DNA from 2 places in the Streptosporangium sp. G12 genome. Region 1 is predicted to be linked to the other one. Evidence: riboswitches for the same ligand, from Rfam matches in the RefSeq annotation. Region 1 holds a riboswitch; the other holds the start of a gene.
The links. A riboswitch is a leader RNA that binds a small molecule or an ion and turns the genes downstream of it on or off. The one in region 1 is predicted to bind cobalamin.
Positions count from the first base shown of each region.

Region 2: it holds a riboswitch for cobalamin, as region 1 does, so the genes downstream of both, cobN (cobaltochelatase subunit CobN) here and metE (5-methyltetrahydropteroyltriglutamate--homocysteine S-methyltransferase) in region 1, are expected to answer to the same signal.

Region 1 covers NZ_JBRIQO010000027.1:109,800-112,999, reverse strand. The annotation lists gene ACVCAG_RS35130 (hypothetical protein) at 1-442, shown strand, start outside; gene ACVCAG_RS35125 (NrtR DNA-binding winged helix domain-containing protein) at 749-1,483, opposite strand; cobalamin riboswitch at 1,669-1,879, shown strand; gene metE (5-methyltetrahydropteroyltriglutamate--homocysteine S-methyltransferase) at 1,990-3,200, shown strand, end outside.
Region 2 covers NZ_JBRIQO010000006.1:147,325-150,524, reverse strand. The annotation lists gene cobN (cobaltochelatase subunit CobN) at 1-1,676, opposite strand, end outside; cobalamin riboswitch at 1,867-2,039, opposite strand; gene ACVCAG_RS11465 (precorrin-3B synthase) at 2,086-3,200, shown strand, end outside.

The DNA of each region.
Region 1 (3,200 bases):
CCTGCTCGGCTCCGACGCACCCCAGCTCGCCGACGGCAACGCCGCCCTGGACCAGCTCATCGCCGACCACGGCGACCACCCCTTGGCGGTGTACGCGCGGATGGTCAAGGGCGCCAACGCCGGACGCCACTTCCTCACCCTCACCGAGGGCGGTGTCGAAGTCCGTCCCGCCGACACCGACACCAGCATCGAACAGCTCGGTGCGGTCGTGGAGACCACCCTGGACTCCGGCACCGACGCCGGCGTCGACAACATCACCCTGAACGAGACCATGCGCCGCCTTGCCCGCGCCCACGCCCGCGCCGGTGACCTCAAGCAGGCCGACACCGTCCTGGGCCAGCTCGTGGACACCTTCGCCGACAAGAACGTCCCGGCCCCCGTCCTGGCCACCATCACCGAGCAAGCCGAAGCCACCCGCACCCAGCTCCATGACCAGCCCTGACGATCAAACCTGAGGGCCCCGCACAGTGCGCCCCCGCCCCCTCACACGAGGGGGCGGGGGTGCCGCAGGATCACGACGGGCCACCGCAGCCCACCCCGAGCCGTCGAAGAATCGAACATCAGGCACGACGAGCCGGACGCCCGCACGCTGACACTCTCATGGCAGTTAGCAATAGTGTCAGCGGGCTGCGACATCAGATGTCAGTGACCGCGTCACGAGAGCGTCAGCGGTCGCGACACGAAAGTGTCAGTAAGTCACGCAGCTCCGCATAGGCGGTGACACGTGCGGTGAGGATCACGACGAGGCTCACTGCGTTGGTTCCTTTCCGTTTGGCGAGTCGGTGGGCCGGATCATCGGGGGGTTCAGAACGTCGCGAGGGCCGGCTTTGAACAGCCGAGCCGGTCGTCCGGTCGCGGCCTTCCGTGCCGAACCGGCAGAGACGATGAAGCCCTCGGTCTTCTGGACCTTGCGGTAGAAGTTGCGGGGGTCGAGTGGCATCCCCCATACCGCCTCGTACACGTCCTGGAGATCGGTGATCGTGAAGGTCGGCCTGCAGAAGGCTGTGGCGAGTGCGGAATGCTCAAGCTTGACGCGGGCGCGCTCGACGCCGTCCGCGACGATGTGCCGGTGGTCGAAAGCGAGCTTCAACGCTCCGGAAAGCACCCGGTCGGTGGATTGCCAGCCTGCGCGGGCGGCGTCGGTCCCGGCGATCGGCTCGGGCAGCCGAGGGGCGATGGCCAGATAGGCAACGCTCACCACCCGGCCGCGAGGGTCACGGCCAGGGTCGTCATAGACGCCGAGTTGCTCAAGGCGGAGTGTCTCGACATCCAGGTCGGCCTCCTCCGCCAGCTCCCGGTGAGCCGCCTCGATGAGGCTCTCTCCCGAATGCTGAAGGAAGCCGCCTGGCAGAGCTTGGGCACTCTTGCACGGCTCGATGCCACGCTCGACGAGGAGCACGTGCAGGCGCGATTCGCGCAAGGTAAGGATCACCAGGTCAACGGCGAGCAGGACGGCTGGTGGCTCCCATCGGTCATCGCTCATGGAGGCGACATTAGATTTCTGTCACTTTGACAGAAAGTAGCGCAATGGTTAGTTCTAGACAGCCACGGTCCGCTGAGGGTTACTTCACGCTGATGGGGATGAGCGCGCGGCCGGGTGATCGAAGGTGATCCCTGCCTCATCGATCCGCTGGGTGGCGTCCCGGTCCGGTGGGGGTGGGGGCGGGTTATGCTCGTGGCGCGGTTGGTTCTCCCGGTGCCGTGTTGGTGTCGGGAGTCGTAAGAGGGAACCCGGTGTGATTCCGGGACTGCCCCGCAGCGGTGAGTGGGAACGAACGCCGTCATCGGCACTGGGTGCGTGTCATCTGGGAAGCGACGGTCAGTAGGAGTGTGTGTGATGCCCGCGAGTCCGAAGACCTGCCAGCCGCTCGTGCGCCGTCCGGTGTGCGGTGATCCGTGGTCTCGTGGGAGGGCCTGGGATGGGTTTTTCCTGGGTGTTCCTTCCGTGTGGCCGTGGGTCGGCATGGCATGAGCCGAGGGAAGGACGCCATGAGCAAGGTCACCACGACCGTTTTGGGTTATCCCCGTATCGGGGGCCGTCGCGAGGTGAAGCGGGCGACGGAGGATCACTGGGCCGGGCGGGTCGACGCCGCCGGCTTGCAGGAGACGGCCGCCGGGTTGCGGCAAGGAGTGTGGCGGGAGCTGTCGGAGGCGGGGCTGGACGCGGTGCCGTCCAACACCTTCTCCTTGTATGACCACGTGCTGGACACCACCGTCATGGTGGGCGCGGTGCCCGAGCGGTTTTCCGGGGCCGCGGACCCGTACTTCGCGATGGCCCGCGGCGCCGAGGGGGTCGCACCGCTGGAGATGACCAAGTGGTTCGACACCAACTACCACTACCTGGTTCCGGAAGTGGGCCCCGAGACCCGGTTCCGGCTCGACTGGAGCAAGCCGCTGGCCGAGTACGCCGAAGCGCGGCGGCTGGGCGTCGAGACCCGGCCGGTGCTGGTCGGGCCGCTGTCGTTCCTGCTGCTGGCCAAGTCCACCGAGCCCGGCTTCGCGCCGTTGCGGCTGCTGGACGGCCTGCTGGAGACCTACGCCGAGCTGCTGGAGCGGATGGCCGCGGCGGGGGTGGCCGAGGTGCAGCTGGACGAGCCGGTACTGGCCGCCGACCATACGGAGGAGGAGCTGGCCGCGCTGCGCCGGGCCTACGCGCGGCTGGGGGAGCTCAGCAGCCGCCCCCGGCTGCTGGTGGCCACCTACTTCGGCGAGATCGGGCCCGCACTGGAGATCCTGGCCCGCAGCCGGGTCGAGGCCGTCGGCCTGGACTTCGTCTCGGCGCCCGGCAACCTGGAGGCGCTGGCCGCCGCCGGTGGGCTGCCCGGCAAGACCCTCGTCGCCGGGGTCGTCGACGGCCGCAACGTCTGGCGTACCGACATCGCGAAGGCGCTGGCGACCTGCGCCGCGCTGCTCGGCCTGAGCGACCGGCTGGTGGTGAGCACCTCCTGCTCGCTGCTGCACGTCCCGCTCGACCTGGACGCCGAGACCTCGCTGGACCCGCGGCTGCGCGAGCGGCTGGCCTTCGCCAGGCAGAAGGTCGACGAGGTCGTACGGATCGGCCGGGCGCTGAACGGCGAGGAGGTCGTCGCGGGGGAGAGGACCGTCGAGCGGTTCCTCAACCCCCGGGTGCGAGCCAGGCTGGATGCCCTGGGCGAGGGCAGCCCGCGCGCCCCGCACGCCGAGCGGCTCGCCGTGCAGAA
Region 2 (3,200 bases), on a different contig from region 1:
TGGGTGCCCTCGCCGGGGTCGTTGACGAGGAACGGGTAGATGAGCGGCAGGTCGCCGAGCGCGGCGTCCGGGCCGCAGGAGGCCGACAGGCCCGCCGACTTGCCGGGCAGCCACTCCAGGTTGCCGTGCTTGCCCACGTGGACCACGGCGTGCGCGCCGAAGCCGTCGGCCAGCCAGCGGTAGGCGGCCAGGTAGTGGTGGCTGGGCGGCAGGTCGGGGTCGTGGTAGATCGCGATGGGGTTCTCGCCGAAGCCGCGCGGCGGCTGCACCATGACCACCACGTTGCCGGAGCGCAGCGCGGCCAGCACGATCTCGCCCTCCGGGTCGCGCGACCTGTCCACGAACAGCTCGCCGGGCGCCGGGCCCCAGTGTTCCTCCATCCGGGCGCGCAGGTCCGCCGGGAGGGTGGCGTACCACTCGGCGTACCGGCTCGCCGCGATGCGCACCGGGTTTCCGGCGAGCTGCTCCTCGGTGAGCCAGTCCTGGTCCTGCCCGCCCGCGGCGATCAGCGCGTGGATGAGCGCGTCGCCGTCCTGCCCGGTCACCCCGGGCAGCTCGTCCTCGGCGCCGATGTCGTAACCGCGCCGCGCGAGCGCGGCCAGCAGCCGCACCAGGCTGGCCGGGGTGTCCAGGCCGACGGCGTTGCCGATGCGGGCGTGCTTGGTGGGGTAGGCCGACAGCATCAGCACCAGCCGCCGCTCGGCGGGCGGGATGTGCCGCAGCGCGGCGTGGCGCACCGCGATGCCCGCCACCCGCGAGGCCCGCTCGGGGTCGGCCACGTAGACGGTGAGCCCGTCCTCGTCGATCTCCTTGAAGGAGAACGGCACCGTGATGATCCGCCCGTCGAACTCGGGGATCGCGACCTGGGTGGCGGCGTCCAGCGGGGACAGGCCGTCGTCGTTCTCCTCCCAGGAGGCCCGGCTGCTCGTCAGGCACAGGCCCTGCAGGATCGGCACGTCCAGCTCGGCGAGCGCGCCGACGTCCCAGGCCTCGTCGTCCCCGCCCGCCGACGCGGTCGCCGGGCGGGTCCCGCCCGCGGCGAGCACGGTCACCACCAGGGCGTCCACCGCGCGCAGGACCTCCACCAGGCCGGGCTCGGCGGTGCGCAGGGAGGCGCAGTACACCGGCAGCGCCCGCGCGCCCGCGTCCTCGATCGCCGAGCAGAGCGCCTCGACGAAGGCCGTGTTGCCGGCCACGTGGTGGGCCCGGTAGTAGAGCACTCCGACGACGGGACCGTCCTGGTCGCGCGCCTCGCGCTCCAGCGTCCCCCAGGTGGGGGTGGGCTCGGGCGCGGCGAACCCGTGGCCGGTGAGCAGCAGCGTGTCGGACAGGAAACGGTGCAGCTCGGTCAGGTTGGCCGGGCCGCCGTGGGCGAGGTAGGCGTGCGCCTCGGCGCAGACCCCACCGGGCACCGTGGACAGCTCCATCAGCTCGGCGTCGGGCGCCTGCTCGCCACCGAGCACGACGACGGGCCGGGGGCCGGCGAGCAGGGCGTCCAGCCCCTCCTCCCAGGCGCGGCGCCCGCCCAGCAGGCGTACCACGACCAGGTCGGCGCCCTCCAGCAACGGCGGGAGGTCTGCGGCGGCGAGCCGGGCGGGGTTGCCGAGCCGGTAGCCGGCGCCGCTCGCGCGAGCGCTCAGCAGGTCGGTGTCGGAGGTCGAGAGCAGGAGGATCACGCGCCACACTCCGGGAGAGGAAGGGCGGTACGGCCCAGGGGCGCCACGGCGTGGCGGGGGAACGGCGCCACGATGTGGCGGGGGAACCGTGAGAAGCGCGCGGTGTGGCGGGGGAACGGCGATGCCACGGTGTCGCGGGGGAACGGCGAAGAGCGCACGGAGCTTCCTCCCTCGGGGTCCTCGCCCCGGGTCGTCGTCGGCCGCGACGGCTGGAGTCTCCTGGCTCCCGGATCGGTGCTCACCCCGGCCTTCCCGCCCGTCGTCGGACAGTGGCCCGGGTGGGGTTCGCTCCCCGGTTACAGTGGCGGGACCGCGCCGGATTCACACCGGCTTCCTCCCTTTGCCGTCGCCACCGATGACACTACGGCAGTCCGGTTCGTTGCAAGAAACTGGCGTTAGCATCCTTCGAGTGTCCATTGCCGACTTTTCCGGACGATCGCGACTCGACGCATGTCCCGGTGCGCTTCAGGTCCATGCCGCCGCGGACGGCGGCCTGGCCCGCGTCCGCGTGCCCGGAGGCCGTCTCACCCCCTTCCAGCTGCGCGAACTCGCCGAGGCCGCCGCGGCGTACGGCGGCGGCGTCATCGAGCTGACCTCCCGCGCGAACGTCCAGGTGCGCGGCCTCGGCCCGGAGGATCCGGACAGCGGTACGGGGGACGGGTTCGCCACGCGGATGGCGAGGGCGGGCCTGCTGCCCTCGGCGACGCACGAGCGGATCCGCAACATCCTCGCCTCCCCGCTGACCGGACTGGACGGACCCACCGAGCCGAGCGGGCCGGCCGGGCCGAGCGGGCCGAACAGATCGAGCGGTGCGGACACTCCAGACAGCACGGGTATCTCGGATCGTCCGCACTATCCGCGCGGCGGCGGCATCGCCGACGTCACACCGCTGATCGGCGAGCTGGACCGGCGGTTGTGCGCCCGCCCCGCCCTCGCCGCCCTGCCGGGGCGGTTCATGTTCGCCCTCGACGACGGCCGGGGGGACGTGGCCGGTCTGGGCGCGGACGCCGGGATCCTGCTCACGGGGCCGGACGAGGCCGCGCTGATCCTCGCCGGGACCGACACCGGCCTGCGCGTCCCGCCGGCCGGAGCCGTGACCGCCCTGCTCGCCGCCGCCGAGGCGTTCCTCGACGAGCTGGCCACCCGGGACGTCACCGCCTGGCGGATCGCCGAACTCCCCGGCGGTCCCTCCCTGATCGCCGCCCGCGTGCGAACCGCCCTCGGGGTTCCCGGCACGACACCCTTCGACCCGGTGAGACCGCGGGTCGTGACCCTCGGGCCGGTCGGGGTCCTCGGGAGCACGGACGGGACGAGGAGCGGAACCGGCGCCGGAGGAGGGACGGATCCCGCGAGCGGCACCGGAGACGGGGACGCGCGGGTCGCGCTCGGGGTGGCGATCCCGCTGGGGCGGCTGACCTCCGCGCTGGCACTGCTGCTCGCGGACGCCGCCTCGGGCGGGGAGATCCGGCTCACGCCATGGCGTGGCGTGGTCCTGCCCGGCCTGGACCGCGCCGAGGTCGCGGG